2 regions of the Sulfobacillus thermotolerans genome follow, and region 1 is predicted to be linked to the other one. Evidence: riboswitches for the same ligand, from Rfam matches in the RefSeq annotation. Region 1 holds a riboswitch; the other holds the start of a gene.
The links. Region 1 has a riboswitch for cobalamin ahead of cobT (nicotinate-nucleotide--dimethylbenzimidazole phosphoribosyltransferase). Riboswitches for the same ligand answer to the same signal wherever they lie in the genome.
Positions count from the first base shown of each region.

Region 2: it holds a riboswitch for cobalamin, as region 1 does, so the genes downstream of both, ORD20_RS04140 (precorrin-2 dehydrogenase/sirohydrochlorin ferrochelatase family protein) here and cobT (nicotinate-nucleotide--dimethylbenzimidazole phosphoribosyltransferase) in region 1, are expected to answer to the same signal.

Region 1 covers NZ_CP133983.1:1,229,107-1,234,461, forward strand. The annotation lists gene ORD20_RS06265 (hypothetical protein) at 94-777, opposite strand; gene cobT (nicotinate-nucleotide--dimethylbenzimidazole phosphoribosyltransferase) at 924-2,690, opposite strand; cobalamin riboswitch at 2,797-2,973, opposite strand; gene ORD20_RS06275 (putative PEP-binding protein) at 3,134-4,732, opposite strand; gene ORD20_RS06280 (FAD-dependent oxidoreductase) at 4,951-5,355, shown strand, end outside.
Region 2 covers NZ_CP133983.1:817,407-822,761, reverse strand. The annotation lists partial or broken gene ORD20_RS04150 (cobaltochelatase subunit CobN) at 1-429, opposite strand, end outside; gene cobA (uroporphyrinogen-III C-methyltransferase) at 774-2,108, opposite strand; gene ORD20_RS04140 (precorrin-2 dehydrogenase/sirohydrochlorin ferrochelatase family protein) at 2,093-2,785, opposite strand; cobalamin riboswitch at 2,866-2,994, opposite strand; gene ORD20_RS04135 (fluoride efflux transporter FluC) at 3,064-3,456, opposite strand; gene crcB (fluoride efflux transporter CrcB) at 3,453-3,860, opposite strand; gene ORD20_RS04125 (class II aldolase/adducin family protein) at 4,010-4,681, shown strand; gene ORD20_RS04120 (carboxymuconolactone decarboxylase family protein) at 4,709-5,086, shown strand; gene ORD20_RS04115 (PadR family transcriptional regulator) at 5,144-5,355, shown strand, end outside.

The DNA of each region.
Region 1 (5,355 bases):
CAGCTAAAGTCTTGTGTGACTTCGTCAAGTAGAGGGCAAAACGCTCTTCTTAAATGAGGACCGTTTTGCCGTGCCATTCCCAGAGAATAGGCGTTAGAGTTTGGTTAAAGATTCCGCAATGGTAGAGACTTGTGTTTGTGATAAGGTACGGGAACCTTGAATGAGGTAGTATATGCCTTGCCTATGAAAAGTTAAAGGCGGTGCGCTCTGACTCGCGGATGCGGCTTGATTCCACGTTCCGGTAACCGAAGAACCCAATATCGTGAGGGGCACCGTTCTTAAGACTGTGCGACCTGTGAGTATTGGCCTGGTAAACTCCTGAACACTAAAGTTACTATATTGTATTACGAGCATAGATCCTCCCCCGCTCATAAGGATTCTTTGCGTGTACTGGTATTGCGACCCGAACCCGCGCATAGGGACAGCCGCCGCGGGCAAGCCGATGGACTGGGCCGCCTGCATGATAAATGATTGTTGTTGATGGGTATACAGAATTGCGCTTTCCGCGTGCGTGCTGGAGGACCAACTGGGTAGCGCGGATGGCAGCGCCGTAGATGGAGAACTCGGCGTGATAGGCGAAGAGGTGGAGGAGGGAGATGAGGATACGGGACGTGATGACGGTGTGGTCGGCGGGGATGTGGAATAGGATGGATTCACAGTTCGTGAATGATTATGGTGAGAACCGGTCACGGGATGCCTCTTGGTGCCACAGCCGACGAGGACTATACTGCCCAAAAATATGGCTGCGCTGATGATGCCATATTGTCGTGTGAACATGTTATGAGGCCTCCTTGGTGGCAAAATAATGCCGTTGTCTAGAACAACGCGGCTGTTCCCGTGCCGGTTACAAGAAATTTGTGACAGGGGCCGTGCTGTGGATAGACACGGCCCCGGAAGGGCTCTTGCCTAGTGTGCGTTGCTTCTTATAGCGTAGGAGGCGTTGTTCCGGTCCAAGTTTGCCAATGCACTAACTCTTTGACGGCGAGGGCATCCGCCCACCGAACTGTTTTCAGTTGTGGTTCTGGCGGGAAATGATCAGTATAGCCGACACACAGGACGGCAACGGGTTGAATACCAGGAGGGATTTCCAGAACTTGGCGCAGGTGACGCGGTTCAAATAAACTTACCCAGCCCACGGCGACACCTTCCGCGCGGGCGGCAAGCCAAAGATTTTGCACCGCACATACGGCAGAATAGAGAGTCGTTTCCTCCATCGTGTGGCGGCCAAGCACTTCGGGTCCTCCGCGTTCGAGGTTGGCGGTAATCACTAGGACAATGGGCGCCTCGAGTAATCCTTCTAATTTCAGCTGTAAGAACTGTTGAGCGCGGTCGTCATCAAAGTACAGCTTTTGAACTTGTCGTTCGCGATCTGCTAAGCTTTTTAATTGTTGTTTGATGGCGGGATCTGTAATTAGAATGAAGTCCCACGGCTGTGAAAAGCCGACAGATGGCGCATGATGGGCCGCCCACAACAAGCGCTCTAAAATCTCGGGAGGCACGGGGTCGGAACGAAACTGCCGGATATCGCGACGGCTTTCAATGGCCCGGTAGACGGCTGCACGCTCAGGCCAGGAAAACTGATGGCGTGTGATGGCCCAAGGCGATTCAAGGGGGGCAGGGGTTTCAGTCAGCCCGGCTTCTTCAAATGTGGCCATTTCGCTAGCGATGGCGCAGGCTTGACGCAGCAGGGGCAAAGCTAATGCGGCGCCGCTGCCCTCCCCTAAGCGCAAGCCCCATTCCAACAGAGGATTTAGGCCTAAAGCGCTTAGTACCCGGCCATGGCCCGGTTCTGCGGATTGGTGGGAGGCGACAAGATAGTCGACCGCGGCGGGGGCTAAACGCACCGCGAGCAAGGCCGCAACACCGGTGAGATAGCCATCCAAAATGGTTACGATATGGTGCTGGGCTGCGCCCAAAATGGTTCCCACCATGGCCGCAACTTCATACCCTCCGAGTCGTGTAAGGACGTCAAAAGGCTCTAAATCCGGTCGATGATGGCGTTTCAGTGCCGCTTCAACCGTTCGGATTTTGTGTTCCCAATGGTCTTGGTCAATGCCCGTGCCGTGTCCCGTCATGGTGCGGGGCGATTCATTTAATAACGCCGACGCTAAGGCGGCGGCAATGGTCGTATTGCCAATGCCCACTTCTCCTAATAAAATCGCACGGTAGCCTTGGGCATGGGCGGCTTCTGCGCGTTGAATGCCTATAGTAAGCGCCATCAGGCATTCGTCCGGCGTCATGGCGGACTCGTCCACAAAATTGCGGGTTCCGGGCCGAATTTTTTGAGAGACAACGATCTTATCACGATCGTCATTGGTCCATTCGCCGTTCACGCCGACGTCAATGACTTTTACAACACTCCCAGCATGACGCGCCAAAACGGAAATGGCGGCAAATTGGTGTTGATAGGCACTGAGCATCTGGGCTGTTACGCTTGCCGGATATTGTGATACCCCGAGCGATGCGACGCCGTGATCGCCTGCGTAAATGAGCGTAATCGCTGGATCGACAGCAGGTCTGAGGGTGCGCTCGGCGCTCGCGAGCTGACACGCCAAGCGTTCTAACCGGCCTAAACTCCCAGGAGGTTTGATTAAGGCATCTAAATGATTTTGCATGTCGCGGTGAATCAATCGGTCCTTAGGCAAAATGTTGTTCAGTACTTGATCGAGGTCAGTTAAAGTTGTTGCCATCGTTGTTCTCTCCTTAGTCACCGTAAGTTCTAGAACGAGTTGGGCCAAGATGGGGTGAAAAAAATGCCCGACCTTAATAGGTCAGGCATTTTACCATCACGCCCTCGTAGCCTTTGTCAATTGGGCAGGTCTCCTGGCTTCGGGTCATCGTAGCATCGTCTTCCCACCCCAAAAGGGGCAGTGACGTGTTGATGCGTCTCACCGATTACAGTGGCGGGACCGCTCCGGACTTCCACCGGATTTCCTATTCTCCCGTTCGGGCACCCAATGACGTTATGAGCATTGTAGCGTACAGGAGAAATTCCAACAAACCTAAAATTGGTAAAGAAAGACAAGAAGGCTTGCTCGAATCCAGCAAAAAAGCTCTCCACATGTCCTGGGCTCATGGTTGTTTGCAGAGGAGGCCTTTTGAATAAAGCGCGAAACCCCCGTTATCGTTGTCCTTATGGTCCCTCTTGTCTTAGCAAGTCCATTATCCGTGCATAATCATGGGCGCCTTGAATAGCTTGTGCAACCAGCTTCTCGTACTCCTGGTGGCGGGATAGAGCGGCCTTTATGGGTTGAACAGAAGGAAGAGGCACGCTTAAGGAATAAATGCCCATGGCCGCAAACAAAATGGCCCACGGGACATCGGCCGCTAATCCTCCACAAACACCTAATGGCAACTGAACGTCGCGTGCACTCGCTGCAATGGCGTGGATGAAGCGGAGCAGGGCGAGACCACTATGATAAGAAGCGTCCGATTCCCTATCGGTGGCAAAGAAGTATTGCGACAAGTCGTTCGTGCCTAATGAGGCAAAATGGGCGCCATGTAAGGCAAGTTCGGGAACTAAAAATCCTAAGGACGGCACCTCGATCATGACGCCGAGGCTAACGTCATTGGCCGGGGATGATGACACCGTGGAAGCCACGCGCTTAGCCTGATCGCGACAAAAATCCCAGTCCTCGGTGGTTGTTACCATCGGAAACATAATGGACATGGGAGCGACTTCGGAGGCCCGGTAAAGGGCGGTTAATTGGTCCTGAAACAAGGTAGGATGGGTCCGGTATAACCGCATGCCGCGTGTGCCCAAGGCAGGATTCGGCTCAGAGGGCATGTCTAAAAAGGCCAGCGATTTATCGGCTCCAATGTCAAAAGTTCGGAATATCACTGGTCCTGAACTCTTCCGAAGAACATCACGGTATATCTCTTCTTGTTCGGAGATGGATAAGAGACGGCCGGCTTGTTCTAACAGCATTTCCGTGCGAAAAAGCCCTACCCCGTCTGCGCCAACCGCTGTGGTTCGGCCGGCTTCGACGAGGGATGCGATGTTGGCGCGCACCTCAACCGTTCGCCCGCTTGGGAGGGTGATGGGGTTTGTATGACCTAGCAATCCCTGCTCAGTGGGGCTTGAAGCAGGAGCTTGGGCCTCGGTATCGACCACGCCATTGGCACCATCGATGCTGACAACTTGTCCTTCATGCATGTCACGAATGGCGGCTTTGTCCATAACAACTACAGGGATCCCAAGATTTTGAGCAATGAGGGCGGCGTGCATCAGGGGGCTGCCTTGCGTGCAAATCACCCCAGCGACCGGGATTTCGGCCCATGTCAAAATGTTTTGGACCAAAAGGGTCTCACAGAGCACAATAGAGCCTTGTGGGCAGGCATCTTCTTGAACAGGGGCCAACGCATTTTGCCATAACTGACCCACTTCGCGAATATCCGCCGCACGTTGGGCGAGGTACGGGTCGTCAACTTGCAGCAAGGTGTTGGCAAATTCGTCGCAAGCCTGAGCGATGGCACTATACGCGCTAACACCGCTGCTGATGAGCGCTTCGACGCGGGCAAGGAGTTCGGGATCTTCTAACATGGATTTTTGGGCTAACAAGATATCCGCCCCGGTAGAAACGTGCTGGGCCTGCGTCTCTAATTGCAAGGCAGCGCTCTCCCGGGCTTGTTGCACGTTGGTGGATGTGCTAGGCGCTTCTGAGGTGGCTTGTACGATATGAATAGGGCCAGTGGTGCTCCCGGGAGATAACACACGACAGGAATAGTGCATTTATATGTCACCTTCTCTTGATAAATTGTGGGAGAGCGTTGAGGATGTATTCGTGTTCCCAACCACGAGGCACTTTACAATGCTTTCACTATGATTCATAATATTTTATGAAGTCAATAGCGAGTCGAAAATTTCACGGTATTTGTCTGAGCAGAGATAAAGAGAGCTCGGCGACACCCCTCAGGTGTCGTCGGGCTTTTTTAATGGGAGGTAGGAAAATGGTCGTGGTGATAGGGGCGGGCGCTACTGGATTGGGGGTGGCAAGGGACCTGGCCTTGCGGGGCGTGAAGGTCACGGTGGTGGACCAGTGGGAACCAGGCTTTGGGACATCGGGGCGTTTTCATGGTCTCTTGCACAGTGGAGCGCGCTACGTTGTGACCGATCCGACCGCTGCTGAAGATTGTTACCGTGAAAATACGTTGTTGCGGGCGGTGGCTCCGGACGCGATTGAGCAGACGGGTGGGATATTTGTTCGTTCGGAGGATGATGATCCCGGGTTCGAACAGGCGTGGCTGAAGGGCTGTGATCGTGCCGGCATTCCCGTGACGGCATTGGATCCTCGCGCCGTGCATCAGCGGTATCCGGACTTGACAACACGGGTGGCGTCAGCGTATTGGGTGCCC
Region 2 (5,355 bases), 410 kb from region 1:
GGCCGCCACGCGTCCTGAGACCCCTTGTGGTGCGCTTTCCAAAGAGGCCGCCGAAAAACTCATGGTGACAACAACCGCATCCGCCGTGCCTTTAATCAGTGGCGTGACCTCGTCTCCTGTCTTCAATGACTGGGTGAAAATAGGTAAGGGCACACTATGCGCACGCTGAAACTGCTCAATCATGTGGTCCACAAACCCAACATTGCCGCTGAGCCAATGGGCCCGATAAAAAACGATGGCAATCACCGGCAGATCATCACCCCCGCCATGTAATGCTCTCCATTCCTCCAGGGTTAAAGACCTTTCGCGGCCAGGCCAGTAAATCCCCGTCCACGGTTCCTCAAATGGCGGTTGATAGCCATAATGCGTCCCGAGCCAGTGGTCGGAAACGTAACGGAGGAGCTCTAAGAAATTGCTCACGCCACCCATCGCCGCATATTGCATGGCTTGATGTGACACAACCGGATCTACCGTGTTGGCCTGAAGCAATTCGTCACTGGGCTCTAGATCGCCAGGCCAAACCATGAGAGGAATTTGGGTGTCTTGGCATAGGGTTACAACAGCGTCAAATAAGGCTGGAGCCGCTTTACGTCCTCCCAAAAGACGCATCATCACAACACGTCCATGTTTTTGGATTTTCTGAATAATCTCTTGGGCGTCGTAGTCAACCGAAAGGTTAACCGCATTTACGGGTTCCAACGATAACTCCCGCCACTTTTCGACCGCTTGAGAAAGACTTAACAAATCCGTCTCAGCCGTAGTCAGATAAATAATCATGCCCCGTCCCCTTCCATCCATAATGAGCGCAGTCTTAAAGCCCACGGTTCATGAGGCAGTGCCTGCAAAGAATGACACGGGCCTTCGATTCCCCACCTAGGACATGGTCCATAAAACGTTTGGGCGATAAGCGGCGACCGCCAAGCCGGGTGCGCGTCCGTACGAGGTCCAACAACCACCGCCTCGAACGGTAACGCTAGCTGATAGCGCCACAACGGGTCATCATCTCGCACTTGGTCCGGCAACGTCCATGTCCGGTCCAATGAGGAGTCGTGCCTTATCTCAGACACGCTGAGCACATGATGCACGCCATGGCGAAACAAGCTCTTCACGACGGGATCTGGGCCCTGTAAGGATGGCAAGTCGCGCACATCGCGGCCCGCAGCTGTCCATCCCTGCAACAGAGGATCCACGAACGCTACCTCTGGCAGCCACACCTGTGTACTGGGCGTTAAGTCTTTAAGGACTTCGAGGTCAGCTTGAGGGCTCCAGAACATCGACCAATTCAGCACCTCGGCGCCATCTTCACGTGCCGCAAGCAGCTCATCAAAGGGCAAAGGATAGCGGGTGAGAATCAAAATTCTCTTTTGGTAATCAACCCGTGAGGCAAACCAATCCATTTCTCGCGCCATCGACGCGTTTTCCCCCCACACCAATACCCCTGGGGAAAAGATCCTTTCTTGAACCACCCGGTTGGGCAATTGAGCCAACTCGCTCGCCACTAAACGTTGGTGACCCCATGTGCCCCATTCAATGGCACAAGCAGGCAATTGCGGCGGAAATCCCTGGGCGAGCGCTTCTTGCACCAGCATATCGACTTTTTCGAGCCCCATCATAATGATCCATGTATGGTGCGGTTGCCACGAATAAGGAAAATGGCCCGAATAGCCCGCCACAATCGTCGCCCCTTGAATTCTGTGACGGTGGGTCATAGGAATTCCGGCATAGGTTAAGGCAGCAGATGAGGCACTTAGCCCTGGCACAATCTCAAAGTCAATCTGGTGGGCACGAAGAAATTCGGCTTCTTCGCCCCCTCGACCAAAAATCAACGGATCTCCGCCCTTTAACCGGACAACATCAGCCCCCGTCTTGGCGTGTTCTAAAAGAATGGCATGAATGTCGTCTTGGCGCGCACTGGCTTTGCCGTGCTCTTTGCCCACATAGATATGGCGCGCATGACCAGGGGCCAGGTCCATTACATTGGGGTGGATCAAGCGGTCATACACCACGACGTCAGCCGATGCTAACACCGTCTTAGCTCTAAGGGTCAGGAGCCGTGGGTCCCCAGGTCCCGCGCCTACGAGAAAAACGCGCCCTACTCCTCGCCCCATACGCCTTGACCTCCTTCAACCCCAGCAAGACGACTGAGCCATTGATGCATAGAGGGCCTTAATCCTTCCGGCCCCTGTTTATCGATCTGATCCAACCACTTTGAAGGAGAAGAAGAGCGCAGTGCCCGACGCAGGCTAGCCCGTCTTGCAGGGTCCGGAACGGCTTCGAGCTCAGCCAACAGGCTGTTCATAACCGCTATGACGTCGTTCCACCAAGGGCTTAGGTATTGGGAATGATGACGTAGAACCTCGCGGGCAGCAGCCGGCCATATGCCCGTCGTAGAAACTGCCGTGACAAGATGATTCGAATGCCAATGGTCTGCCATCATCATGAAGTCACTCTCGTCTTCGTGACTGGCATCCGACACCAAAATATTCAACGCCTGCGCGTCGGACATCACCGCATGATTCACTTCAGCACAATTCGTGGCAGTGATAACCAAACGCATATCTTGTAAATCGCCAGCGTGATATGAACGAGGAATCCAATGCAAAGAGCCCGGTAAGGAGGCGTCCGTAAGCGTAGGATAAAGTGTCGGATGAAGAGTAGGACTGATAATGGTAAGCCTTGCGCCTTGTGCGATGAATTTCTTGGCCTTGCGCGCTGCCACCGCGCCGCCTCCCACAATGAGCACCGGAAGGCGTTGTAAGTTCATCATAACTGGTAAATAGCCCATAAAAAATCCTCCCGATTGGACGAGAGGATGACAGTTTCCAACAAATAAAGAAAATGCCACCCCTATTTCCGCGAATACGAGTGAAACAAACTTTAAAGGCAGGTCTCCTGGCTCTTCCTTTGAGGAATTACAGTGGCGGGACCGCTCAGGTTTTGCACCTGATTCCCTATTCTCCTGCGAATGCAGGCACCTTTAAAGTGTGATATGTCGTTATGGGTCATGATACCATGTCCACGCCAAACCGGCTAGAGCGGGTGGCAAACTAAAACCTGGTGGGATTACTCGGCGGTTTTAACCCAATGCAGAAGAGACCGTACTGCGACAAGACCGCCATAGACGGCAACAAGACCAATACCCCAAGACCCCAATAGATAGACAACCCCATGCCAGAGCGATGTACGCAACAAATCATGCACCCCTAACATATAGGTTGAAAACGTCGTAAATCCTCCTAAGAATCCGACACCTAAGAACATTCTCCAGGCGGCAGGCAACAGTTCATATTCCACACTTAATGCCATGACAATGCCAATGAGAAAGCTTCCCACAATATTAATCGTAAAGAAATTTAAAGGAAACCACCCCACGTCTCCCAGAGTAGACACACCCGCCCGAGCAAGAGCTCCGAGTCCTCCACCGATGCCTATAGCTACCCAAACATGCCTTTTCATATCCCCATCCCTCTTCCAATGCTGATGCCTAGGGCTACGGCTCCAAGCCCCGTAGCCAAACTTACCGCCGCATTCAAGAACGCCGTTCGATAGAGTTTTTCTTCCATTAAACGCAAGGTTTCATAACTAAACGTAGAAAAAGTTGTAAAAGCTCCTGTAAAACCCACATCCAATAAATTGAGAAGGGGAGGGGCAAGCGGACGCGCAAAGAGCAAACCAATAAACAAACTACCCACGGTATTAATCGAAAACGTTCCCCACGGAAAAGGTCCTATTGTGCGCTGCCCTATCCATTGACCGGCTTCAAACCGCGCCACCGCCCCGACAAATCCGCCCAAAAAAACCCAGACTAAAGCCAGTCCTGAACACTCCCTTTGTTCTTTATTATAGGTATACCTTAGCAATTTCCTTCGATTTATAAACTGAGTATTGCACTATAGTATTTTTTGTTACATAATGAATAATGTTTTATAAGGTAGATATCAGATGCATAGATTAAGCCCCTTTTGGGGGATCTTAACCTCATGAAGCGAAGATGCAAGGAGGGAAGTTCATGACGATGCTTTCTCAGAATCAAGCCAAGCAGCAGTTAGTCGAGGCTGCTCACTATCTTGCCGAACATGGCTTGCTTTTCCGCGGCAACCATGCCAATTTGTCTGCCAAGGTTGGTGACAACCACATTATTATGACCAAAGGCGGCAGTATTGAAAATTTAACGTTAGACGATTTTGCTTTGGTTGACCTAAATGGCACCGTGATCGAAGGCGAAATGGAGCCGACGATGAAAGAAATTATCGAGATGCACACCGGCATCTACCGGGTCAGGGATTCGGTCGGCTCAGTTATTCATACCCACGCACCACACGTTACCGCATTTGGCGTCGCGCAAAAGCCCATTCCGTTAATTTATGAGCCGCTCCTGCGTTTTGGCGTCAGTGAACCCATCCCTGTCGTGCCGTGGGCCCCACGCGGATCCCGTGCCTCTGTTGACAGCATTATCGAAATCGCCCAAAACCATCCGGGGCTACCGGCCTTGATGATGGCGAACCACGGTGTGCTTGTCTTTAATGACACCCCCATGCGGACCGCAAGTTTGCTGGGCACCTTAGATGAAGCTGCAGAACTTTATATCATGGCAGCAAGCCTCGGGGGCGCCAAGGAGCTACCGGCCCAGGCCATTGATCAAGTCAAAGAACGCATGATGGCGTTTGGCAGCAGCCGATAAGCCGTCCAATTAGAGGAGGATATTCCCGTGAACCAAGACAAAAAAGCTAAGATTCTCGAACAAATTCATCAAGAAGAAGTCAAGTTAGGGCGTCCTATGAAACTGCGTCGTTATCTCGCAGAAATCAACCCCAACATTTCTGAAGCACAATCCACGGCTGCCAAGCTCTACCGGGAAGACAGCCCGCTGGATGAAAAAACCATTGCGATTGTCAATTTGGCAGCGGCTTTAGTGACCCGGGTGCCCATGTGTATTCGTAACAATATGCAAGCGGCCTTGAAAGCCGGTCTGACCCACGAAGAAGTTGGGGCAGTGATGGCCCATGCCCAGTTTATTGCCGGGACGGCCGTCTATTCTGCGTCACTAGAAGGCTTAGAAAGCATTTTACAACCCCAAAACGCCTAAAGCAAAAAAAGAGGCCTGGTCGGCCTCTTTTCTCATTGGTTGCAGGAGGCCTTATTTATGTCCGAGAATTTACGACGATATCAAACGGGCAAACACCTTGAAGCCTTTATTCTGTTGTTGTTAATGCAAAAACCTGACCATGGCGGCCATCTGCTGAATCGTCTAACCGCTGTATTACCCGAGGAATGGACGGTTGACAGTGGCCGTATTTACCGCTTGTTGCGCGAACTCGAAGCTACCGGCTGCTTGCATTCAACATGGGTGACAGA